Regions from separate parts of the Herbaspirillum sp. VT-16-41 genome, predicted to be linked through region 3. Evidence: predicted binding sites of a transcription regulator. Region 3 holds the regulator's gene; each other region holds the start of a gene.
What was found. The regulator FliA, encoded in region 3, starts transcription of late flagellar genes. The targets are predictions, from matches to a motif close to CTAAAGTTTNNNNNNNNNNNGCCGNTA.
Positions count from the first base shown of each region.

Region 1: a site for FliA is predicted at 3,382-3,408, ahead of BTM36_RS02665 (FlxA-like family protein). Genes of this name have one in related genera too.
Region 2: a site for FliA is predicted at 3,819-3,845, ahead of fliD (flagellar filament capping protein FliD). Genes of this name have one in related genera too.
Region 4: a site for FliA is predicted at 5,156-5,182, ahead of BTM36_RS00430 (DUF4088 family protein). Genes of this name have one in related genera too.

Region 1 covers NZ_MUXB01000020.1:163,143-169,072, reverse strand. The annotation lists gene BTM36_RS02685 (alpha/beta hydrolase) at 1-169, opposite strand, end outside; gene ada (bifunctional DNA-binding transcriptional regulator/O6-methylguanine-DNA methyltransferase Ada) at 255-1,436, opposite strand; gene BTM36_RS02675 (Lrp/AsnC family transcriptional regulator) at 1,546-2,064, opposite strand; gene hppD (4-hydroxyphenylpyruvate dioxygenase) at 2,211-3,311, shown strand; gene BTM36_RS02665 (FlxA-like family protein) at 3,474-3,824, shown strand; gene BTM36_RS02660 (MFS transporter) at 3,865-5,232, opposite strand; gene BTM36_RS02655 (amidohydrolase) at 5,298-5,930, opposite strand, start outside.
Region 2 covers NZ_MUXB01000106.1:78,791-84,720, reverse strand. The annotation lists gene fahA (fumarylacetoacetase) at 1-417, shown strand, start outside; gene maiA (maleylacetoacetate isomerase) at 454-1,101, shown strand; gene BTM36_RS12890 (MaoC family dehydratase) at 1,114-1,563, opposite strand; gene fliD (flagellar filament capping protein FliD) at 1,719-3,746, opposite strand; gene BTM36_RS12880 (Lrp/AsnC family transcriptional regulator) at 4,083-4,577, opposite strand; gene BTM36_RS12875 (aspartate aminotransferase family protein) at 4,711-5,930, opposite strand, start outside.
Region 3 covers NZ_MUXB01000114.1:115,068-120,997, forward strand. The annotation lists gene flhF (flagellar biosynthesis protein FlhF) at 1-897, shown strand, start outside; gene BTM36_RS15805 (antiactivator of flagellar biosynthesis FleN protein) at 932-1,732, shown strand; gene BTM36_RS15810 (RNA polymerase sigma factor FliA) at 1,738-2,475, shown strand; gene BTM36_RS15815 (flagella synthesis protein FlgN) at 2,705-3,163, opposite strand; gene flgM (flagellar biosynthesis anti-sigma factor FlgM) at 3,194-3,514, opposite strand; gene flgA (flagellar basal body P-ring formation chaperone FlgA) at 3,700-4,425, opposite strand; gene flgB (flagellar basal body rod protein FlgB) at 4,679-5,107, shown strand; gene flgC (flagellar basal body rod protein FlgC) at 5,114-5,518, shown strand; gene BTM36_RS15840 (flagellar hook assembly protein FlgD) at 5,537-5,930, shown strand, end outside.
Region 4 covers NZ_MUXB01000014.1:64,227-70,156, reverse strand. The annotation lists gene BTM36_RS00455 (amino acid ABC transporter permease) at 1-221, opposite strand, end outside; gene BTM36_RS00450 (amino acid ABC transporter permease) at 231-914, opposite strand; gene araD1 (AraD1 family protein) at 1,088-2,083, opposite strand; gene BTM36_RS00440 (LysR family transcriptional regulator) at 2,300-3,274, shown strand; gene BTM36_RS00435 (DUF3047 domain-containing protein) at 3,522-4,292, shown strand; gene BTM36_RS00430 (DUF4088 family protein) at 4,324-5,043, opposite strand; gene BTM36_RS00425 (DUF695 domain-containing protein) at 5,218-5,754, opposite strand; gene BTM36_RS00420 (DUF1304 domain-containing protein) at 5,754-5,930, opposite strand, start outside.

The DNA of each region.
Region 1 (5,930 bases), on a different contig from region 3:
GCTTCTGGCGTGGATTGTCGCTGTCGGCGTAGGCCACGCCTTCGGTCTTGATGTAGCTGGAGCTCGGGGTAACCGCGTTGATGGCCGATAGCGGCGAGCAGGCGATCAGGCCACCCAGAACCAGAACCGCGCCGGTGAAGGCGAGGCCGGCCTTGCCAAGAACATGCATGCACGACTCCTGCAATATGAAGTAACAGCCATTGTAGCCGCCTCTGCCCGCGCCTTCAGGCGGGCTTGCGGTTGGCGGTGGCTGGCTACGGCTGCGACTGCGGTTGCGGCGGTTGCGGCGGTTGCGCCACTGCCTCGCGCGCCAGCAAGGCCGCCTTGCGCTCGATGCCCCAGCGGTAGCCGGACGGTGATCCGTCCTGGCGCACGATGCGATGGCAGGGAATCAGCAAGGCAATCTCGTTGTGCGCGCAGGCGCTGGCCACCGCCCTCACCGCCGCCGGCTGGCCGATGCGGGCGGCCAGTTCGGCGTAGCTAAGGGTCACCCCCGGCGGTATCTCGCGCAGGGCCTGCCACACGCGCTGCTGGAAGGCCGTGCCACGCACGTCCAGCGGCAGCGTGGCGCCACGTTGCGGATCATCCAGCGCGGCCAGCACCTGCGCCAGCGTCTGCTCGAAGGCGGCATCGCCCGGCGCCAGTTCGGCCTGGGCAAACCGGTCCTGCAATTGCTGCACCAGGACCTCGGCATCCTCACCCAGGGTGACGGCGCAGATGCCCTGCTCGGTGGCCGCCACCAGCAAGGCGCCCAGCCAGCATTGCGCCACGGCGAAGCGGATTTTTTCGCCACGGCCGCCGTGGCGGTAGGCCGCCGGCTTCATGCCCAGGTCGGCATTGCGGTGGGCGTAGAAGCCACCGCTGGAATTGAAGCCTGCTTCGTAGAAGGCCTCGGTGACACTGGCGCGTGAGGCCAGCTGCTGACGCAGGCGCTGCGCCCGCCGGGCGTCGCCATAGGCCTTGGGGGTCAACCCGGTGTGGGCCTTGAAGAGCCGATGGAAGTGGTAGCGGCTCAAGCCGACGGCCTGGGCCAGGTCCTCGGTGGCGGGCGCCTGCTCGGCGGCTTCGATCAGGCGGCAGGCCTGGGCGATGGCCAGGGCCTGGCGCTCCTGCAGCGGCGGCAGGTCGGGCCGGCAGCGCTTGCAGGGGCGAAAACCAGCCGCTTCGGCAGCCACACAACTGGCGTGAAAGGCCACGTTCTTGCGCAAGGGCGTGCGCGCGCCGCAGGAGGGCTTGCAATAGACGCCGGTGCTCTTGACCGAATACCAGAACAGGCCGTCGAACGCCGGGTCGCGGCGCTGCACGGCCAGCCAGCGTTGCTGGTCGGCGAGGGACGGGTCGGTCAGTGACGGGTCGGCGGATGCGGGGCCCTCCTCCGTGGAGGGCGCGGGGGACGTAGGGGGCCTGGAAATCATCGGGGAGGTCGTACTCGGCATGGGGTGCTCCTGCTATCGGGTCAGGATGATTCTAGGCGCCCCCTGGTGGCGTCGCACTCGGGCGCTTGCTTTTGAATTCGCAAGCCACCCACCCTTTGCGTTCACTCCCTCATTGGGAGAAGCGAATGCGCTGGCGCGACTTCACCGGCTGCATGACGTGTTCCAGCGGCAGTTCGTGCGATTGCTTGACCTTCTTGAGGGTGATGTTGGATTTGACGTTGGTCACGCCAGGCAGGCGCAGCAGCCGGCTCATCATGAATTCGGAAAACGCCGCCAGGTCGGGAGCCACGATGCGCAGGATATAATCGCCCTCCCCCGTGACGGAAAAGCATTCGGTGACCTCTGGCATCGTTTCCACGGCTTTTTCGAACAACTCGCCCCGGGTTTCGCCCTGGCGATCCAGGGTGACGGTGGTGAAGGCCGTCACGCCCAGGCCGACCACCGCCGGGTCCAGCACGGCGGTGTAGCGTTCGATGACGTGGGCTTCTTCCAGGCGCTGCACGCGACGACTGATCTGGGAGGTGGACAAGTGAACTTTCAGTCCCAGTGCACTGTTGGTAATATGTCCGTCACGCTGCAGCTCGGTCAGCAAGGCCAGATCGTAGCGATCCACATTGATGATGCTCATTTATCTCTCCAATTTTCTTATTTAAGATTTATTTGTGCATATTAACCCCTAATTTGCGCAAAAAACAATCACAAATTGCAGTGGCGACGCAATAAACTCCTCGCATGGGCCGGGCTTGCCGGCCTTTCCAATCCGAGGAGACACAGATGGGCCACGCAGACAGCCAGATCAGCCAACTTGCCGCCGCCAGCACGGACCTGTTCGACAACCCCATGGGGACCGACGGTTTCGAGTTCGTCGAATACACCGCCGCCGACCCGGCCGCCATCGCCGGCGTGCTGGAACTGATGGGCTTTACCGCCGTGGCGCGTCACCGTTCCAAGAACGTGACCCTGTATCGCCAGGGCCAGATCAACTTCATCCTCAACGGTGAGCCGGACAGCAATGCCGCCGCCTTCGCCCAGGTGCATGGCGCCTCGGTCAATGCCATGGCCTTCCGCGTCAAGGATGCGGCCCTCGTCTACAAGCGCGCGCTGGAACTGGGCGCCGAAGGCGTGGAAGCCCGCCTGGGCCCGATGGAGCTGAACATCCCGGCCATCCGCGGCATCGGCGGCTCGCTGCTGTATCTGGTGGACCGCTATGGCGACAACGGCTCCATCTATGACGTCGATTTCCAGTTCTTCCCCGGCGTGGAGCGCAATCCCAAAGGCGTGGGCCTGACCTATATCGACCACCTGACCCATAACGTCATGCGCGGCGCCATGGATACCTGGTCGTCGTTCTATACGCGCCTGTTCAACTTCCGCGAGATCAAGTATTTCGACATCGAGGGCAAGGTCACCGGCCTGCGCTCGCGGGCCATGACCAGCCCGTGCGGCAAGATCCGCATTCCCATCAACGAGAGCGCGGACGACAAGTCGCAGATCGAGGAATTCATCAAGCAGTACAACGGCGAGGGCATCCAGCACATCGCCCTGGGCACCGACGACATCTACCAGACCGTGCGCGCCCTGTACGCTCGCGGGGTGCCATTGCAGGACACCATCGCCACCTACTACGACCTGGTGGAACGCCGCATCCCCGGCCATGGCGAAGACCTGGCCGCCCTGCGCGAACTGAAGATCCTCATCGATGGCGCCCCCACCGCCGGCCAGGGGCTGCTGTTGCAGATCTTCACCCAGAACCTGATCGGCCCGGTGTTCTATGAAATCATCCAGCGCAAGGGCAACGACGGCTTCGGCGAGGGCAATTTCAAGGCCTTGTTCGAATCCATCGAACTGGACCAGATGCGCCGCGGCGTCATCTGAGGCAGGCTCTGGCGGCAAGGCGCAGCGCCCGCTACGGGCCTGCGCCTTTTCGCTTTTTTACGTTTCGCGACTCAAGCTTTGCAGGAAGCTGCCGTAACTCTACCCAAAGGCAATCTTGCCTGAACCTGCAAGACTGGCGCCTCGACCGGGGCTGGAGTTCGCATGAACATCGCGTATGAACAAGAAAAAACTGCCGAGGCCAGCCACACCGCCCATGCAGACACGCTGGACCATGACCCCGCCGAACTGATCGAGCAGCTCAGTCACCACATCCTGATCCTGCAACAGCAGGCGCAGTCGCTGGCACGCTTCCCGGCCAATCGCGACGGCAAGCAGCAGCGCCAGTTGCTGCAGCAGCAGATCCGCACCCTCTACCAGCAATTGTTTGCGCTGGAGCAGCAACAGTCCCGTCAGCGCAGGCGCGGTGAGAATTACCTCAGCATGGCCCTGTCGGTGGCCGCCCATGCGGCCCACCACCACGCCCAGAGCGAGGCCCTGGCCGCAGTCGCCTGAGCCCTGCCCTCGCCGTTCTCTTCCGCTCCTTGCGTACCCTTCAATAGCGCAGCCGTGTCAGGCTGACCGCACACGCCAGCGCCGCCAGCCCGGCGGCGCAGCACAGCACCAGCGCATACGGTGCATCCGACCACGCCAGCAGCATGGCCACCACCGAGGCGCCCACGGTCTGCCCGGTCAGGCGCGCCGTGCCCAGCATGCCGCTGGCGCCACCGGTACGCTCACGCGGGGCGGCGCTGATCATGGTGCGGTTGTTGGGCGACTGGAACAGCCCGAAGCCAAACCCGCATATCGCAAACTGCAGCGCCATCAGGCCGTCCGGCGTGCCATGGTCGATCGTCAGCAGCGACAGCAGGCCCAGGCACATCACCCCGAGCCCTATCCCGCCCAGCAAACCCGCCGCGATACGGTCCGACAGCTTGCCCGCCACCACCCCGGTCAGGGCCACGGCAATCGGCCAGGCCGTCAACAACAGCCCGGCACGGGCGGCGCTGATGCCCAGGTAGTTCTGCAACATGAACGGCAGCATCACGAACACCGCCATCTGCGCCGCGAAGGAACAGAAGGAGGTGCCGATGGACAACGCAAACATGGGAATGCGCAGCAGGTCCAGCGGCAGCATGGGCGCGCTGGACGACTGCAGCTTGAGCAACAGGAACAAGCTCAGCCCGGTCAGCACGGCGCAGCCGGCCACCACCCAGACGCCCTGCAGATGGCCGACCGCATCGATGGTATAGAGCAGCAAGCCGATGAAGCACATGCACAGGAGCGCGCTCTGCCGGTCGAAGCGGCGCGGGGCCAGCGGATTGGTGGGCAGCGCCTTGTTGCCCACCACGAGCGCGGCCAGCCCGAGCGGGATATTGATCAGGAACAGCCAGTGCCAGGATGCCAGGTGCAGGATGAAGCCGGCCACGGTCGGCCCCAGGGCATTGCCGGTGCCGGCCACCAGGGCGTTGTAGCCGATGGCACGGCCCAGCAGGCGCGCCGGGTAGATGAAGCGGATCAGCGCCGTATTGACCGACAGGATGCCGGCCGCGCCCAGCCCCTGCAGCACCCGCGCCAGGCTCAGCTGCAGCATGTCATTGCTGGCGGCGCAGGCCAGCGAAGCCAGCGTGAAGAGGAACAGCCCGCCCAGATAGACGCGCCGGTAGCCCACCACCTCGCCCAGCGAAGCCAGCGGCAGCAGGCACACCGCCATGGCGATCTGGTAGCTGTTGATGACCCAGATGGCATCGGCATCGCTGGCCTTGAGATCAGCCGCCATCGACGGCAGCGCCAGGTTGGCGATGGAACCGTCCAGGACCGCGATGGTGATGCCCAGCACCACGGTGGCGATGGCGAGGAAGCGCTGCCGGGGCGGCAGGCCGTCGGCGTCATGCGGGGCGCCGCTGCGGGTCTGTACGTGCACTGTCTGCTTTCAAGGCTTGAGATGATCCGGGGACGCCGGGGCGTCCGAACGAGGGCGTTATGCTATCACCGCCCTGCCTCCTGCATGCGGTAGACCTCCCGGGCGGTACCACTGAAGAGCGCTGTGCGCTCGGGCGCGGACAGGTCCACCGTCAGCCGCTTGAAGGCATTCCACAGGCTGACATAGCCGAACATGCCCTTGTCCACCGGGAAATTGCTCTCGAACATGCAGCGCTGCGGACCGAAGAGGTCGATGCAGGTGTCGATATACGGTCGCCAGGCCTGGGCCAGCTGGATTGAATCCGGCGGTACGGCCTGATGATGGAAATCCCAGCCGCCCACGGGCATGCCCAGACCACCCAGCTTGAGCCAGACATTGGGCAGGGCCGCGATGGCGCGCATGCCGCGCTCCCACTCGCGTCGTGCTGCCTCACGCTGGCCGGCGTAGGGGCCGGCGCCGAGCGGGCCGCCGCAGTGATCCAGGACCAAGCGGGTGTCCGGGCAGGCCTGGGCCAGCGCCCGCACTTCATCCAGCTGGGTGTGATAGGCCCAGACGTCCAGCGACAGGTCGTAGCGCGCCAGCAGGCGTGCACCGGTGCGGAACCTGTCCTGCGCCAGCAGGCCGGGTGGTGGCGGCTGCGGGTTGCTGCGAATGACGGGATCGGCATGCCAGGCCGTGGTATTGCGGATGCCGCGCAG
Region 2 (5,930 bases), on a different contig from region 3:
CCCACCCTGCGCGAGAGCGGCGCCTTCGATCTGCAGCTGGAAGTGCTGATCCAGACCGCCGCCATGCGTGAGGCCGGCACCGCCCCGCAGCGCCTGTCGCTGTCCAACTACCGCGACGCCTACTGGACCGTGGCGCAACTGGTGGCGCACCACACGGTCAACGGCTGCAACCTGCGGCCCGGTGATTTCCTGGGTACCGGCACCTTGTCCGGTGCGCAAGCTGACGAAGCCGGCTCGCTGCTGGAACTGAGCGCCGGCGGCAAGGCGCCCATCACCTTGGCCAACGGTGAACGTCGCGTGTTCCTGGAAGATGGCGACACCATCATCCTGCGTGCTGCCGCTCGTCGCGACGGCTTGCCCACGATCGGGTTCGGTGAAGCCGCCGGCACCGTGCTCCCGGCACGCAGCCTGGCCTGATGCGCCTGGTTTCCAAGGAAGGATGAAAGGAAGAGGATGACTACCCTGTACAGCTATTTCCGCAGCTCGGCCTCCTACCGCGTGCGCATTGCCCTCAATCTCAAGGGCGTGACCTACGAGACGGCGGCGGTGCACCTGCTCAACCAGGGCGGCGAGCAATTGCTGCCGGCCTTCACGCAACTGAACCCGCATGCGCTGGTGCCGGTGCTGGCCGACCAGGGGCAACTGCTGAGGCAGTCGATGGCGATCCTGGAGTATCTGGAAGAGCGCTATCCCACGCCTTCGCTGCTGCCCGGCGATGCCTTCGCGCGCGCCCGCATCCGCGAACTGTCGCTGGCCATCGCCTGTGAAATCCATCCCCTGAACAACCTGCGCGTGCTGCGTTATCTCAAGCACCAGCTCAACGTCGACGAAACCCAGAAGACCGCCTGGATCCAGCACTGGATCAAGCTCGGCTTTGCCGCGCTGGAGCAGCAACTGGCCGCCGACACCACGCGCGGTCACTTCTGCGTGGGCGATGCACCGACCATGGCCGATTGCTTCCTGGTGCCGCAGATCTTCAATGCGCGCCGCTTCGAGGTCGACATGGCACCCTATCCGACGCTATGCGCCATCGAGGCTGCCTGCAATGTCCTGCCAGCCTTCGAACAGGCGCATCCGGCACGCCAGCCGGACGCCGCCTGAACTGGGCCAGGCTTAGCTGCGGCGCGGCACCAGCAGGTTGCCGGTCATGATCAGCACGGCTTCGTCGTGCTGGTTGTAGGTGGTCACGCGATGGTTGAGAAAACCCTGCAGGGGGCGCGATTGCGAGGTCTTGATACCCAGCACTTCGGCCTCCAGGCGCAGCACGTCGCCGGGGCGGGTGGGGCGTGGCCAGCGGAATTCGTCGAAGCCGGCGCCGATGATGCCGCCCTGGATGTGGAGCGTATCGACCAGCAAGCGCATGGTCAGCGCGGCGGTATGCCAGCCGCTGGCCGCCAGTCCACGAAAGAAGGTCTGCTGGGCGGCAGCGTCATCCAGGTGGAAGGGCTGGGGATCGAACTGGGTGGCGAACTGCTTGATGGCCTCGGCATCCACGGTCAACGTGGCGGGTGAACGGAAAACCTGGCCGGGCTGGAAATCTTCCAAATACTTGGGGGTATCCACGATGTCTCCTGATCGTTGTTATCGCTGTGATGTCCCGGTCTTCAGGAAACCGGAAAGGCCCCCAGTATAGCGACTTCCGCAAAGACCACAGGCCGCAGCGGAGGGCGCGCTGCGGCCTGTGGTGTTGTCACCGGCGATCAACCCGAGCTTCGGGCTCAGGACGACTTCGACAGCTTGGTCAACTGCTGCGTCAGATAGCTTTGCCTTGCCTGCATGGTTGCGAGTGTGACGTTCAGACGATTGAACTGGTTGGTGTAGTTATCCTTCAGGTCCTGCAGGCGCGAATTGGCCGCCGTCTGCTGGTCCGTGACGATCTTCAGGCTGGCCTGCAGGCCCTTGGTCTTGGTGGCCAGCGTGCCACCTTCCTTCAGGATGCCATCCATCACCGTCTGCAGCTTGGTGACCACGCCGCCCGTGGCGGTGAAGAGCTTGCTGATGCCCTCGAAGTCCTTGTTGGCAGCCGTGGTCAGCTTGATCGAATCCAGCGCCAGCGTGCCGTCCTTCTGGAAGGAGATGCCGACCTGCGACAGGTTCATCCCCCCGCCTTCGCCCAGCGCGCCCAGCATGGTGCTACGGATCTGCGTCATCATGTTCAGCACCGACGATTCCGACGCCAGCGGCGAGCCGGTATTGGCCTCGCCCTTGGTGGTGGACGGGGTTTGCTTGGTCAGGTTGGTCACCGCCTTGGCCAGCGTGTTGTAGGCGTTGACGAAGGTATTGGCGGCGGTGGTCAGGCCGCTGGTGTCATTGGAAATGGCCAGCGTGAAATTGTCGGTGGCATTGGTGACCTTGCTCAGGTTCAGCGTCACCCCCGAGATCACGTTGGTGACCTTGTTGCTGGTGCTGGTCACGACCACGCCGTCGATGGTCATCCGCGCATCCTGCGCCTTGGCCAGCTGGCCCATGCTGCTGCCGGTGAGGCCGGCGTAATCATTGCTGCCGGTCAGCTTGACCGCGTCGCTGCCGGTCGGGGTGAGCACCAGCTGCTCCTTGCCGCCGCTGGTGGTGATGCTGGCCGTCACGCCGGTGTTGGCGTCGTTGATGGCCTTCATCACGTCATTGAGCTGGATATCGCCACTGGCGTCCAGATCGGTCGGGGTGATGTTGAAGGACTTGTTGCCCACCTGCAGTGCCAGCGCGCCGGTGGCGAAGGTCTGGCCAGCCGTCACGCCCGGGGTGGTCACGGTGCCGCTGGGATCGAAGGCGAACGGCGCAAACGAGCCGGTGCCGCTGACCCGCAGGGTGTTGGCCGCGCCGCTGTCTTTGGCGGTCAGCACCAGGTGGTCATTGGTGCCATCGCTGACGATGGAGGCGCTCACGCCCGCTTCGCTGGCGTTGATGGCATCACGCACACCGGCCAGGGTATTGGTCTTGGGCTGGATCAGCACGGTCGAGCCGTTGCCGGTCTTGATGGCCAGCACGCCATTGTCGAAGGTGCTGCCCGGGGCGATGCCGGCCGAGCTGACCTTGACCGCTTGCGCCAGCTGGTTCACCGCCAGGCTGTACGAGCCCGACGCCGCCTTGGCGGCGTCGCGCGGGGCCTGCACCTGGGTCACGCTGCCCGGCGTGCTGGAGGCCGGATCGTAGCTCAGCCCCGAGAGGGTGTTGTTGGCGGTGATCTTGATGGTATTGGCGGTGCCGCCGGTATTGGATTCCAGCACCAGGTGGTCGCCGCTGCCGTCGGTGGTGATCGACGCCGTGACCCCGGCCTTGGAGGCATTGATCGCATCGCGCACGCCGGCCAGCGTGGCATTGGCCTTGAGCGTGATGAAGGTGGGCTGGTTGCTGCCCACCTTGATGGCGACCGAATCGCCGGCATTGAAGGTGGTGCCGGTGGCATAGCCGCCCGACTTCAGCTTCTGCGCCAGTACCTTGGTCGATTCATCGGTGTTGGTCTCGGCCGTGAGCGGATCGGTGGTGAGGCCCGTGCCGGTACCGGCATTGGTCAGGGTGGTCTTCTGGGCGCTGAAGGTGGCCGAGGTCATCCCCTTGAGGGCGCTCTGATAGGTCGACAGCGCGTTCTTCAGCGTCCCGTACGCCGAAATGAGCGTGTTGAAGCCGGTTTCCTTGTTTTTCAGCGGCGTGAGCCGCGACTTGCTTTCAACCGAAATGAGCTGGTTGACCAAGGTCGCCACATCGAGCGGACCGGCTGACGTGGAGATGGACCCGGTGGAAGTTGCCATGTTGACCCCTGAACAATATCGAATTCTTCTTGTAATCTGGAAACGCTGACAAATCGTCAGCGTTCGCCACATTAACGGCAGCTCTTTACAAAAGTAAAGGTCAGTTTGCTGACCAAAACTGGAATTTGTTCGGGATTTTTGTGGAGCTTTGATGGAGATACGGCCCGCGCAGCTAAACAGGGCGGCCAGCGGACGGGGGAGGGTGGCGGGAAGACAGAAGGAAGGCTGCAGAGGGCGGCAAGGAGCGGAAAGGAGCGGAAAGGAGCGGAAAGGAGCGGAAAGGAGCGGCACGGAGCCTCCGGCCCATGCCCCATCCCCCCCTGGCTTCAGTCCGGATCAGGTCTGGATGAACTTTTCCAGCGGGTAGTGATGCTTGATGAAGGGTGACTTGATGACGATGTAGCTGAAATACTTTTCAATGCGCAGGTTCTGCTCCAGCAGCGACTCGATCACGCTCTGGTAATGCACCACGCTGCGGGTCATGAACTTGAGCAGGTAGTCGTAACCCCCGCTGACCAGGTGGCATTCGATGACCTCGTCGACATTGCGGATATAGGACTCGAACTTGGCGAAGTCTTCGCGGCGGTGGTCCGACAGGGTCACCTCGGTGAACACGATCTGCACGTCGGCCAGTTTTTCCAGGCGGATGTAGGCGCCGTAGCCGCTGATGTAGCCGGCCTTTTCCAGGCGCTTGACGCGGATCAGGCAGGGGCTGGGGGACAGGCCGACGGCGTCGGCCAGGATCACATTGGTAATGCGGCTATTTTCCTGCAGGTGACACAAAATCCTCAGATCGATCCGGTCCAGTTTCAACGCGCCGTTAGTCATCATGTTGCCTCGGGTTATTCGACTCAACCGGCCTGCTGTCCCTGGGCGGGGAAGGCAGGCCGGATGTCAGGGCATTTTAACCCCTCCGGTCCCTGTTTTTGGCATGTGACCGGGGGCTTTGCTCGCATCGACCGGCTTATTTGACGGCCTGGCGCACCTCGGGCTGGGCCAGCACTTCATCGAGGATGGCCTTCAGCCGCTGGAACATCAGCTCGAAATCGGCCGGTGTATAGCACAGCGCCGGCGCAAAACCGAGGATGTTGTCGCCGAAGGCGCGGAACACCAGGCCCTGCTGGTAGGCCACCTTGAAGATGCGTTCATGCAGCTTCAGTTCGGGTGCGAAGCGCGCCTTGGTGTGCTTGTTGGCCACCAGTTCCAGCGCACCCAGCAGCCCCCGGCTGCGGGCATCCCCCACCAGCGGATGATCCAGCAGGGCGCGCAGGCCACCGGCGAAATAAGGCTCGACCCGACGACCGTTTTCCAGCAGACCACCTTCCTCGTACAGGCGCAGCACCTCCAGCGCCACTGCCGCACTGACCGGATGAGCCGAATAGGTCTGACCGTGGCCGACCACGGTGCTCATGGGCGCGCCATCGGCAATGCCCTGATAGACCCGGTCCGACATCATCACCGCGCCCATCGGCGCGTAGCCCGCGGTCAGGCCCTTGGCCATGGTCATCAGGTCCGGCTGCACGTCTTCGTCCAGGCAGGCAAACATGGGGCCGGTGCGGCCGAAGCCGGTGATCACCTCGTCCACCACGAACAGGATGCCCAGCTCGTTGCAAGCCAGCTGCATGGCCTTCAACCAGCCCTTGGGCGGCACCACCACACCGCCCGAACCCTGGATCGGTTCGCAGAAGAAGGCCGCCACCTGGTCCGCACCCAGTTCGGCCACCTTGCTGCGCAGCGCCTGTACCGAGGCGGCGATGATGGCTGCGTCGTCGGCCAGTTCGCTGCGGTAGGGATAGGGCGAAGGCAGGTAGTGCTGGGTCGGCAGCGGCAGATCGAAGTTGAAGTGGAAATTGGGCAGCGCCGTCAGTCCCGCCCCCACCGAAGAGGAACCATGGTAGCCACGCTGCAGCGAGATGAAATGCTTCTTGGCCGGCTTGCCGATGGCGTTGTGGTAGTGCGTGATGTAGCGGATGGCGGCATCCACCGCGTCCGATCCGCCCAGGGTGAAGTAGACATGCCGGAGCGAGGCCGGGCTGATGTCCACCAGCTTCTTGGCCAGCAGGATGGCCGGTTCCGAGGCGAAGTGGAAGTAGCCCGTGGCATACGGCAGGCGCTGCATCTGTTCGGTGGCGGCGCGGATCACGCTCTCCTGGCCATAGCCGGTGTTGACGCACCACAGGCCCG
Region 3 (5,930 bases):
TGGGGTGGCGCGCAAAAGCGCGAGCCGCTCAAGGGCATCGTCCTGAAGGAAATGCTGGCCGCCGGCTTCTCGGCAAGCCTGTCGCGCCTGATCACTGAAAACCTGCCCTCCAACTCCAAGTCGCAGGACATCATGTTCTGGGTCAAGTCGGTCTTGGCGCGCAACCTCAACACCCTGGCCAACGAGAACGAACTGCTGGAAAACGGTGGAGTCTTCGCCCTGGTCGGCCCCACCGGCGTGGGCAAGACCACCACCACTGCCAAGCTGGCTGCACGCTGCGTGATGCGCCATGGCTCCGGCAAGCTGGCCTTGATCACCACCGACGGCTACCGTATCGGCGGCTACGAACAATTGCGCATCTACGGCAAGATCCTGGGTGTGATGGTGCACTCGGTCAAGGACGAGACCGACCTGCGCATCGCCCTGGAAGAACTCAAGGGCAAGCACACCGTGCTCATCGATACCGCAGGGGTAGGCCAGCGCGACCAGATGGTGGCCGAGCAGGACGCCATGCTGGCCGGTGCCGGCGTGGACATCAAGCGTCTGCTGTGCCTGAACGCCACTGCCACCGGTGGTACCCTCAATGAAGTGGTGCATGCCTATTCCAGCTCCGGTCTGGCCGGCTGCATCATCACCAAGCTTGATGAAGCTGCCACCATCGGCAACGTGCTAGACGTGGTGATCCGCCACAAGCTCAACCTGCACTACGTCGCCAACGGCCAGCGCGTGCCGGAAGACCTGCACGTGGCCAACAAGCTGTACCTGGCAGACCGTGCTTTCAAGCAGAAACGCGAGACCGCCCCTTTTGAATTCCAGGAAGGCGAACTGCCCGGCGTGATCGGCCCCACCGCGATGTCCATGAACGATAAAGGTTTGCGCGAGGTGAGCTTTGGCTAGTTACGATATCGACCAGGCAGCCGGACTGCGCCGGATGCTGGAGCGTCCGGTCCCCCGACTGTTCACTTTCTTCTCGGTGCTGGGTGAAGAAGAGAAGAGCGCCATGCTCATCAATATTGCCGCATCCCTGTCGCAGGCCAAGCATAACGTGCTGGTTGTCGATGGCGACGTGGCCAGTACCGGCCTGCTGACCCGCATCGGCCTGCGCCACGACGTCGCCACCCTGCAGGAAGTGGCGCGTGCCGAACGTCCCTTGCGCGAGGCCACCCGCATGCTGCCCGAAGGTTTTGCCATGGCCCGCATCGCCCGCCGTACCGTGCCGGCGGCCAGCGATCCCCAGGCCGGACGTCTGGCCGAGATTTTCGACAGCCTTATCGAGCAGGCCGAAATCACCCTCGTCAACGGCGTGCTGGCCAGTGACCAGTCGCTGCCGGTGCCGACCATGGAAATGGGCGAGATCGTGATCCAGGTCTCGACCACGGCCACCTCGATCAAGGCCGCCTACGTGCTCCTGAAGAGCCTGAGCGACCGTATCGGACGCCGTCCCTTCAGCCTGATCGTCAATGACGCCACCGAGGCCGAGGCGCGCACCGTCTACGCCAACATGGCCCAGGCCGCCAGCCGCTATCTGGCAGCGCAGTTGAATTTCCTCGGCGCCATCCCGGCCGACGACCATATCCGCCGCGCTACCGGCCAGGGGCGGGCGGTGATGGATGTGTTTCCCTTTGCCGGTGCGGCGCTGGCTTTCCAGCGCCTGTCCAAGCAATTCACGGCGGCCGATACGGCCCGCAGCACTTACGGAATGGCAACCGATGGTGCAAGCCTGGGAGTGTGACGTGCATGTATAACGTCAAGGGAAAAAAGGGCAAGAATGATGTGCTGGAGCAGCATGCGCCGCTGGTCAAGAAACTGGCGCATCAGCTCAAGGCCAAATTGCCCCCTAGCGTAGAGGTGGACGACCTGATCCAGGCCGGCATGATGGGCTTGCTCGACGCCGTCAACCGCTACGAAGAGACCCATGGCGCGCAGTTCGAGACCTATGCCGTCCAACGCATTCGCGGCGCCATGCTCGACGAACTGCGCAGCAGCGACTGGCTGCCGCGCAGCATCCGTCAGAACGCCCGCAAGGTAGACGAAGCCATGCAGGCCTTGCTGCAGCAGCTCGGTCGCCAGCCGCAGGAAACCGAAGTGGCGCAGCACCTCAAGATCAGCCTCACCGAGTATCAGTCGCTGCTCAGCGAATGCGGTGGGCACCAGTTGATCTACTACGAGGATTTCCACGACGACGATGGTGGTCATGAACATTTCCTGGACCGCTACCAGACCGCCGAGTCCGATGACGACCCGCTGCAGAACCTGATCAACGGCGGCTTCCGCGAAGCCGTGGTGGATTCCATCAAGGCCCTGCCCGAGCGCGAGCAGATCCTGATGGCCCTTTACTACGAGCAGGAAATGAACCTCAAGGAGATCGGCGCCGTCATGGGCGTGTCCGAGTCCCGTGTGTGCCAGCTGCATAGCCAGGCGATCTCACGCATGCGTTCCTATCTGCGGGAGCATTCGTGGAGTGGGGTGGCCTGAGAAGTGATTTGCGTCCGGGAGGACGCGCTCCGGCATGCTCTAACGGCTCCTTCGGGAGCCGTTTTCAATTCCATCGAGCTCTTGTGTGCCGCCTTGGGTCTGACCCAGCTTGTGCTGAGCAGGTAAAGCTTGAGGCACCTGCACGGCACAAAAAAAGACCCCGAGGCATGGCACTCGGGGTCTTTGAATCTGCGGCGATTGCGCTCGTGGCGCTCGGCTTGGAGGGTGGTCAGACCACGCCAAGCCTGCGGCCGGAAGATTTGATGCTGTTCTGTCCATCCGGTCCGTAGAAGTTGCCGGTGCCGGTCTTGCCTTGCAGGATGGTCAGTGCGCTCTGGTTGATCGAGAGTTTCTTGCCGATCAGCAAGCCATTGACGCGGTTGAGCTCCTTGGCATCCTGGGCCAGTTCGAACAGGCCGGCCCAGACGTCCTTGTCGGCGTCGCTGCCGTGTTCGTTCATCCACTGCTGCATGCCGGCCTCATCTTCGCTGTAACCCAGGCTGCCCAGCAGGCTGTGGCGGTTACCGGCCAGCGTGGCCATGTCGGAAACGATGGTGGCTTTTTCGGAAATGATGTCGGTCAGGCCTTCGGCGGTGGCTTCAGCCAGCAAGGCCTGTTCCTGATTCAGTTTTTCGACCAGGCGGGACAGGGCAGCGTGTTCCAGAGGCAGGTTGCTGGCCGGATTCATGCGGGTCATCCTGTGCGAAGGCAGTGACGATCAGGCCGGACGGGCGCTGATCAGGGTCTTGACGGTGTCGATCAGGCCATTGGCCACTTTTTCCGGATCGATCTGGAAAGTGCCGTTGGCGATGGCAGCCTTGATTTCGGCCACTTTCTTGGCATCGAAACTGCTGCTGTTGCTGTTGACCTTGGTTTCCAGCGACTGATAGGTGCTGGACAGGCGCACGCTATCGGAAGTGGCTGCAGTGGCCGCGGCACCATTGCCGGCAGCAGCGCCGGCGGGGGCGTTGTTGCGAGGCTGGGCCTGGGTCTGCTCGCTGTTGAGGGCAGCGGATTTGAGGGCGTCGTTAACGTTCACGGCAGTATTCCTTGTAGGGTGGGGGCGCATCGCACCCGCCTGTCGTATGGATTATCGGCCAGTTCTGCGCAAACTTTAACATCCAGGGCGCCAAAATGACGAAATGGGAGAAATTTTCTTCACATTTCCGACGCGCAGCTGCAGATCCCGGCTAGACAGTCCTTTCTCTTCAGGATTGCCCTCTATCAATAGTTGATTTCCAGAATGCCACCCGCCTTGGCGATGCCGCTGACCACTTGCCCGGCGGCGGTCCGCGCCTGTGCCATCTGGCCTTCATTGGCGTTGGTCATGGCGCGCGCTTCCGTGGAAATCTGGAAGCCCGGGCCGATCGAGACGACCCGTACCGACTGTCCTTGTTGTACCACCCGCTGGTTGCGGATGGCGTCCATGCGCAGCGGGGTTCCTGCGCGCAAGGACATGTTGGCAACCCGGCCCACCACCTGGGTTTCTTCGGTGATCACCCCGCTTGGCAGGCTGGACATGTCACCGCGGATGCGGGTGATGTCGCTGGCGCTGATGGTCTGGCCCTGCGCCAGCGGCACGGCGGCCACCAGGTAGTCCGAAATGACCTGGACATTGGCGCGCAGATAGATCGTCCAGGGGGAGGGGGCCACGCACTTGACGCCCACCGTGGTGCGGCCCCACAGGCGTCCGCCGTTGGGCATGAAGGCTTGCGGTTCGAGGCAGGAGGCCAGCGTCAGGCGCGGGTCGGCGGGATCGATGGTGATCGTGACACTGCCCGGCAGGCCAGAGGTCTGGCTGGCCAGGAATTGCTCGGCAACCTGTTGCAGAACTTGCAAGTTCTGCTTTTGCGGACCGTCGGGGGTATTTTGCGCAGCAACTGGCGAGGCGGTCGTCAATGCGCCGGCCAGCAGGGCCAGGGCGGCGATGGCACGGCGCAGTAGGCTCATGGGGCGTAAAGGATATTTCATTTTTTGCAACTTGCCTGCAGCAGACATTGGCCAGACATTGGCGAATCTTGGCAGCAATGGTACGTCGCGCGCGCGAGGTCAAAAGCGCAAACAGGGGAGGCTTTTATCTCTTTATCGCCCCTTAAAGTCCCGGGTGGAAACGTATGATCAAGCCTACGTAATTCCATCATCGGCGTAGTGTGCGACCGTCCCAGGCAGGGCGGCAGCGGCGCCGGTATTTCCGGAGGACCCGATGGTCTCTAAGCTCGACGATTTCTTCCGCTTCAATGAGATGGCGCTGAACCTGCGGGCACAGCGCCAACAGGTGCTGGCCTCCAATATCGCCAACGCCGATACGCCCAACTACAAGGCGCGGGACGTCAATTTTGCCGATGCGCTGAAAAACGCCCTCGACAACAAGGGCGGCGCCGTGCCGCCGCTGCAACTGGCCCGCACCGCCGCCTCGCACGTGGCCGGGACCGCACCCGACAACGGCCCGGGCAGCATCGGTGGTTCGCCCCTGCAGTACCGCACGGTGACCCAGGGCAGCGTGGACGGCAACACCGTCGACCTGGACGTGGAGCGCAATGAATTCGTCGACAACGGCATCCGCTACGAAGCCGGTGTCACCGCTGTAAACGGCCAGATCAAGGCCATGATTAACGCCATCCAACCGGGTTGATAAACCATGTCCCTTTCCAACATCTTCAACGTTGCCGGTTCGGCCATGAGTGCGCAGGCCCAGCGCCTCAATGCCACGGCCAGCAATATCGCCAACGCCGATAGCGCCACCGGCCCGGACGGCCGGCCCTACAAGGCCAAGCAGGTGGTCTTCGAGTCCATCCCCGTGGGCGATGTCAAGGATAGCGGCGTGAAAGTGGCTGCTGTGGTCGAAGACCAGGCGCCGCCCAAGCTGGTCTACGACCCCAAGCATCCCATGGCCGATGGCAATGGTTATGTCGCCATGCCCAACGTCAACCCGGTCGAGGAAATGGTCAACATGATCTCGGCTTCCCGCTCTTACCAGACCAATGTGGAAACGATGAATACGGCCAAGGCCATGCTTGTCAAGACCCTTACCATCGGACAATAGGAAACAGGACCTTAAATCATGGCAATCGTCTCCAATGACCTGCTCAATGCAATGAATGGCACGAGCAGCAGCTCGTCGACCAACAACTCGGCTAGTCTGAACGACAACAGCCCGGATGCGATCCAGAATCGCTTCCTGACGTTGCTGATTGCGCAGATGAAGAACCAGGACCCCAGCAACCCGATGGACAATTCGCAGCTGACCACGCAGATGGCGCAGCTGTCGACCGTCTCCGGCATCAGCCAGTTGAACGATTCGCTGGGTACGCTGATGGGCAATCTCAGTTCTTCGCAAGCGTTGTCCACGGCCAGCATGATCGGTCACAGCGTGCTGGCGCCGGGTAACGGCATCCAGTTGACCTCGGATACCACCAAGGACGCCGACGGCAAGGACGTTACCAGCCAGAAGGCGG
Region 4 (5,930 bases), on a different contig from region 3:
CCGAAATAGGCCACGAACAGGATCACCAGCAGCGGAATGCCTTGCACCACCTGGATATAGCCGCTGGCGATGTTGCGCAGCAGGCGGTTGGGCGAGACCCGCCACAGCGCGATCACGAACCCGGCCACACCGCCGAAGGCAAACGCCACCAACGACAGCACCACGGTCCAGACGGCCGCCTGCAGCAGGTATTCGACGTGCAGGAAACTAAAGGAATTCATCGCCGCTCCTCACAGGTTGGTGCCAAGCTTGCGCTTGCGCACGAAGGCCAGCTGGCTGATCAGCCAGAACGCGCCACGGAACAGGAAGGACAGCGCCAGGTAGGCCACCGCGATGACCGCATAGACCTCGAAGCTGCGGAAGGTCTCCGACTGCACCAGGTTGGCGGTCGCCGTCAGCTCTTCCGCCGAAATCTGCGAGGTGATGCTGGAGGCCAGCATCAGCAGGATGAACTGGCTGGTCAGCGAGGGATAGACGCGCTCCACCGCCGGCAGCAACACCACATGCCAGTACACATGCAGACGCGACATGCCCAGGCATTCGGCCGCCTCGATCTGGCCGGGGTGGATGGAGTTGATGCCGGCGCGCATGATCTCGGTGGTGTAGGCACCGACGTTGACGGTGAGGGCGATCACGGCAGCGGTCTCGGCCGAGAGCTTCCAGCCGATGCTGGCCAGGCCGAAGAACACCAGGAACACCTGCACCAGCAGCGGGGTGTTGCGGATGATCTCGACATAGGTACGGACCAGGCCGCGCACCAGCGCCAGACGGCTCTTGCCAGCGATCGCGCACAGGGTGCCGACCACGAATCCCAGCGCGATGGACAGCGCCGAGAGCTGTATCGTCAACCAGGCGCCCATGAGCAGGCGGTCCCAGTTGGCGAAGACGCTCATGAAATCGAAGGTGTAGTTCATTGACGCTCCGATGTTCCTGGGCGGGGGATGGACATGGGCATGAGGGTGGTCTCCTTTGCAGTTTTCCTGGGGGCGGCCTCTTGTTGTGCGACTGTTGCCGCGGGCCTTGGCACGATTGCCGGGGTTGTCTGCGCCTTGCGGCGCGCCTGGGTAACGCGATCTGGACATGGCCGCTAGAGCGGCTTGACGCCTCCCGCGCGAAATGTGGATGTCACGTGTGCAATACCGTTGACTAGCGGTGCGCCGAAGTCGGGAATGCTGATCTCGATGCTGTCGCCATCTTCGGTGCGCAGGCTGTAGGCGAAGGACAGGTTGGCCGCGCCCATGAAGTGCACGTGCACGTCACCCGCGTGCAGCAGGTGCGAATACTTGAAGTAGTGGTATTCCAGGTTCTCGATGCTGTGGCACATGTTGTCCTGGCCGGTCAGGAATTCCTGTTCCCAGATCACGCGGCCCTTGCGACGGATGCGGGTCATCCCCACCAGATGGGCCGGCGGCAGCCCCACCAGCAGCTCCGGTCCGAAGCTGCAGTGACGCAGCTTGGAATGCCCCTGGTAAAGGTAATTACGACGCTCCATGACGTGGTCCGAAAACTCGTTGCCGATGGCAAAGCCCAGCCGGCGCGGGCAGCCCTGGTCATCGATCAGGTACAGGCCGACAATCTCCGGTTCCTCGCCGCCGTCGAGCGCGAAATCTGGGCGCGGCAGCGGCTGACCGGGGGCGACGACGCTGCTGCCGTCGCCCTTGTAGAACCACTCCGGCTGCACGCCCACTTGGCCCGGCGCAGGGCGGCCACCGGCGATGCCCCATTCGATCATCAGCTGGGTATCGGTCTTGTCGAGTTCATCACCTTCCAGGCGGCGATGCATCTTGTCGCGGGTGGTGGCGCTGCCCAGATGGGTGGTGCCGGCGCCGGAAACGCGGCAATGCGCCGGATCGGGATGGTCCAGCGGTGCCAGGATGCGGGCCTCGGCCAGGATGGCGGCGTAGTCTTCGGACTGGTCGGTGTTGAGCAACTGGGCCTGGCGCTCCAGCCCGGTGCTGCGCTGCAGCGCCAGCAGGGCCAGTTCGCGCATGGTCGCCACCTGGTCCAGCGCCTGGATGTGGCTGCCGTTGACGATGCCTACACGGCGCTCGCCCTTGCGGTCGCGGTATTGAATCAGCCTCACCGGGTCTCCTTGTCTGTCCGCAATGTCGGTTCTGGTTAGCCAGGCGACGAAACGGCGAGGACGATCAGGCATTCGCAGGCGGCAGGAATGTCGCGCCTACGATGGATCGGTCCTGCCAACGTCTCCTGAGCTTTTTTCACGCATCGCCTTGGCAGGCCGATAGATGCGCTAGCATTGTGGTTTTTTCCGGACCGACTATAAGAGGCGAGTACAACGATGTCCAATGAGCTTAATTCATCGGGTGATAACCAACTCGGAGATGGCGCCGGCGCGCTGCCTTCGGTGGGGTCCATCGTCAGCCGCCTGCGCTTTCGCCAGGTCGCGCTGCTGACGGCACTCGACGAGCAGGGCTCGCTGCACAAGGCGGCCGAGGTGATGCACATGACCCAGCCGGCGGCCACCAAGGCCCTGCATGAAATGGAGGATGCCCTGGGCGTAACCCTGTTCGACCGCTCGCCACGCGGCATCGAGGCCACTGAGCTGGGCCGTTGCGTGATCCGCTATGCGCGCCTGATCCAGAGCGACGTAGCCAATCTGCGCGAGGAATTGCAGAACATGATCAGCGGTCGCGGAGGCCGCCTGTCCATCGGCACCATCATGGGGGCCGCACCCTTCGTCACGCGTGCGCTCTCGCGCCTGCGCGAAATCCAGCCGGAAGTCTCCATCGAGATCAGCGAAGACACCAGCGCGCGCCAGTTGCTGCTGCTGGACCAGGGGCGCATTGATCTGATGATCGGCCGCTCCTCGGTCAGTTCGCAACCCAATCTGTACAACTATGAAATGCTGCGCGGCGAGCCCATGTGCATCGTCTGCGGTATCGACCATCCCCTGGCCACCGCCCAGAAGGTGCGCCTGCAGGAGCTGGCCGGGGCCTCCTGGATCCTGTATTCCAGCAACATGCCCATGCGCATCTGGATCGAGCACGAGTTCAAGCTGGAGGGGCTGAAGGTGCCGGGCAACGTGATCGAGACCGCCTCGCCCTTCGTGACCATCACGCTGCTGGCGCAATCGAACATGGTGGCAGTGATGCCATTGGATATCGCCCACTTCTTCGCGGCGCGGCAGATGCTGGGCATCCTGCCCGTGAACCTGAAGACGCGCATCGAGCACTACGGCATCGTCACCCGCAAGAACACCACCCTGTCGTCGCTGGCCAAGATGTTCATCCAGATCCTGCGCCAGCAAAACTGAGTGACCGATGGCCAGCAGCTGGCAGGACGGATGGGATGCTCCGCCACTCGCCATTGAGGTTTTTTTACGCGCTAGGGTTTTTCCGGATGTCGTGCAGCCGCGTTTTCCTGTTAGCCTTCGTCTGCGGTCGGGGTGACCGCATTCCCTTCTTCTCCGGTCGGCCTTCATGAATTTGCGTCTCACGCGTGCGCGCACGCGACTTGCTGCACAGCTTCCCGTTTCCTTCCAGGCTGCTGCCGCGCGCAGCGTGCTGGCGTCACTCTGCCTTGGCGCCGCCTGGCTGCTGGCCGGATGTGCCGGCCAGGCGCCAGCCGCCCCTGATGCCGCCGCCAAGCAGGCCAGGCTGGACCAGGCACTGGCGCTGTTTTCCGCCAATCCGCCCAAGGGCCTTCCTGCTGGCTGGGAACCGCTGGTCTTCACCCGCAAGAAGATTCCTACCGAATACCGTCTGGTCGATGACAATGGGCGCAGCGTGCTGCATGCCTTTGCCGACCGTGCTTCGTCCGGTCTGCGTCATCCGGTCGACATCGACATCAACAAGAAGCCCTGGCTGTCCTGGAGCTGGAAGGCCAGTGGCCTGATCCCGACGGCCGATCTCACTCACCGCGAGACCGATGATTCGCCGGTGCGCATCGTGCTGGCCTTCGATGGTGACCATGACAAGCTTTCGCTGATGGACACCATCCTCTTCGATACCGCCAAATTGCTGACCGGGCATGAGCTGCCTTATGCCACGCTGATGTATGTCTGGGATAGCAAGGCGCAGGTGGGGCAGGTGATCGCCAATGGTCGTACCGGCCGCATCCAGATGCTGGTCGCCGAGAGCGGCCCGGAGCACGTGGGCCAGTGGCGCAAGTACCAGCGCAATGTCGCCGAGGATTATGAACGTATCTTCGGCGAGAAGCCGGGACGCCTGATCGGCGTGGGGGTGTTGACCGATACCGACAATACCGGCCAGAAGATGGAAGCGTGGTACGGCGATATCCGCCTCATGCGCGAGGCGGAAACGCTGCCCTGAAGGGGGATGGCCTGAAATCAGCCGGGCCGGCCTAGACGCCGCGCCACCAGGCCGCGACGTGTCCCCAGAATCCCTTGGGGCCGTCTTCGAAGAGCCAGGGCTTCTCGCGTTTCAATTTGTCCATCATGTCCTGCTCGGCCTTTTCGGAGACATTGCCGAAGGCCCGTCCCAGCTTCAGCAGAGTGCGCATGGCCCCCAGCTTTTCGCGCGCCACCATGCCGGAGGCGTGTTCGATGGCGATGTGGGTCTCGCGCAATTCCTGCACCATGGCCGCCGCCAGCAGTGCGGCCGGGGTGCGGAGGCGCTCCTGCACCACCGAGATGCTGGTGGCCGAGGCCTTGATCTGCGCGGCCAGCACATCGATCTGGGTTTCGTCGCCCTTGGCCTGCTTGATGATGGCACTGGCCCAGGCGCGCGAGGCATTGACCAGGTCATCGGTGGTCCAGTCGTGGCGCACCGCGATCCAGAAGCCGTAATTCGCAGCCTGTTCGATCAGGATCTGCACCACATCCGGAAATTCCTTGTCCATCGCCCGTCTCGCCCAGGCGTACTGGCCCGACAGCATCAGGTGCTGTACCGCTTCTTCGGTGAGGAAATTGGTGTTCTCCGAAACCTTGGCCAACAGATAACTATCGAAGGACGGCTTGACGAAGCCCGAATCGATCTTGGTCGAGAGCCGCACGAAGTTGTGATAATCCCGCTCCAGCGAGTCGTAGATCTCGTCCTTGAGGATGAGTTTGATCTGTTTCATGCTGCTTCCCCTCGGACCGGGTCCGATGTTGTTATTCCGGCAAAATGAGCGCGATCGCTGCCGGAGTGAGAGTGATGGCGAGTGCCAACAATGATGCCGCCAGGAAAACTGTTATCGGCTCATCCACGCCGAAACTTTACCGTCGTGCCTGCTTTAGGGCTACTTCCGCCGCACCTAGTAACTGCGCAGGCCGTAGCGCTGCCGGGTTTCCGCATCCGGCAGCAATTGCTCGCGATAGAGCGCCCACGCCGGGTCTGCCTGGATCGCCGCGCTGCTTTTGCAAGCCTGGCATAGCCGGGCCTGCAGGCTGGTGGCAATGCTCTCCAGTCCGTTCGGATCGATCACATAGAAATACGATTGCTGCTGGCCCTGGCTGAACGTGGTGCCGGCGTAGAGGCTGCGGGTTTTCCTGGCGATGGCAGCGGCGATGCCATCCGACAGGGATTCCAGCCGGTCCTGGTCGGCCACGGCCGGCAGGCCGTCGCCCGTGGCCGGGGCATAGTTCACGCGGGTCACCAGCACATAGGGAAAACCGGAGAGCGGAAACGCCCGGCGCAGGCCCATGTCCAGCTTGACCGTGTAGGCCAGCCCGGCGCGCTGGGTCTGGTAGGTCCACCATTCGGCGTCCTGCTCCTGCGCCGTGGCTTGCCCTGCAAGCAGCGCGAGGAGACCCGGGACCAGCAAGGCGAAGACGCGTCGCAGCGGCAACATCAGCTCGCCAGCAGGGCCAGCAGCACCAGCAAGGCGGGCAGGCCCTGGATATAGAGGATAGAGCGCTTGGCGGTCAGGCCGCCGTAGATGCCGGCCACCAGCACGCAGATCACGAAGAAGAACTGTACGGGCCGCTCGCCGGTCGCCAGGCTCCAGAACAGCCCGGCCGCGAGGAA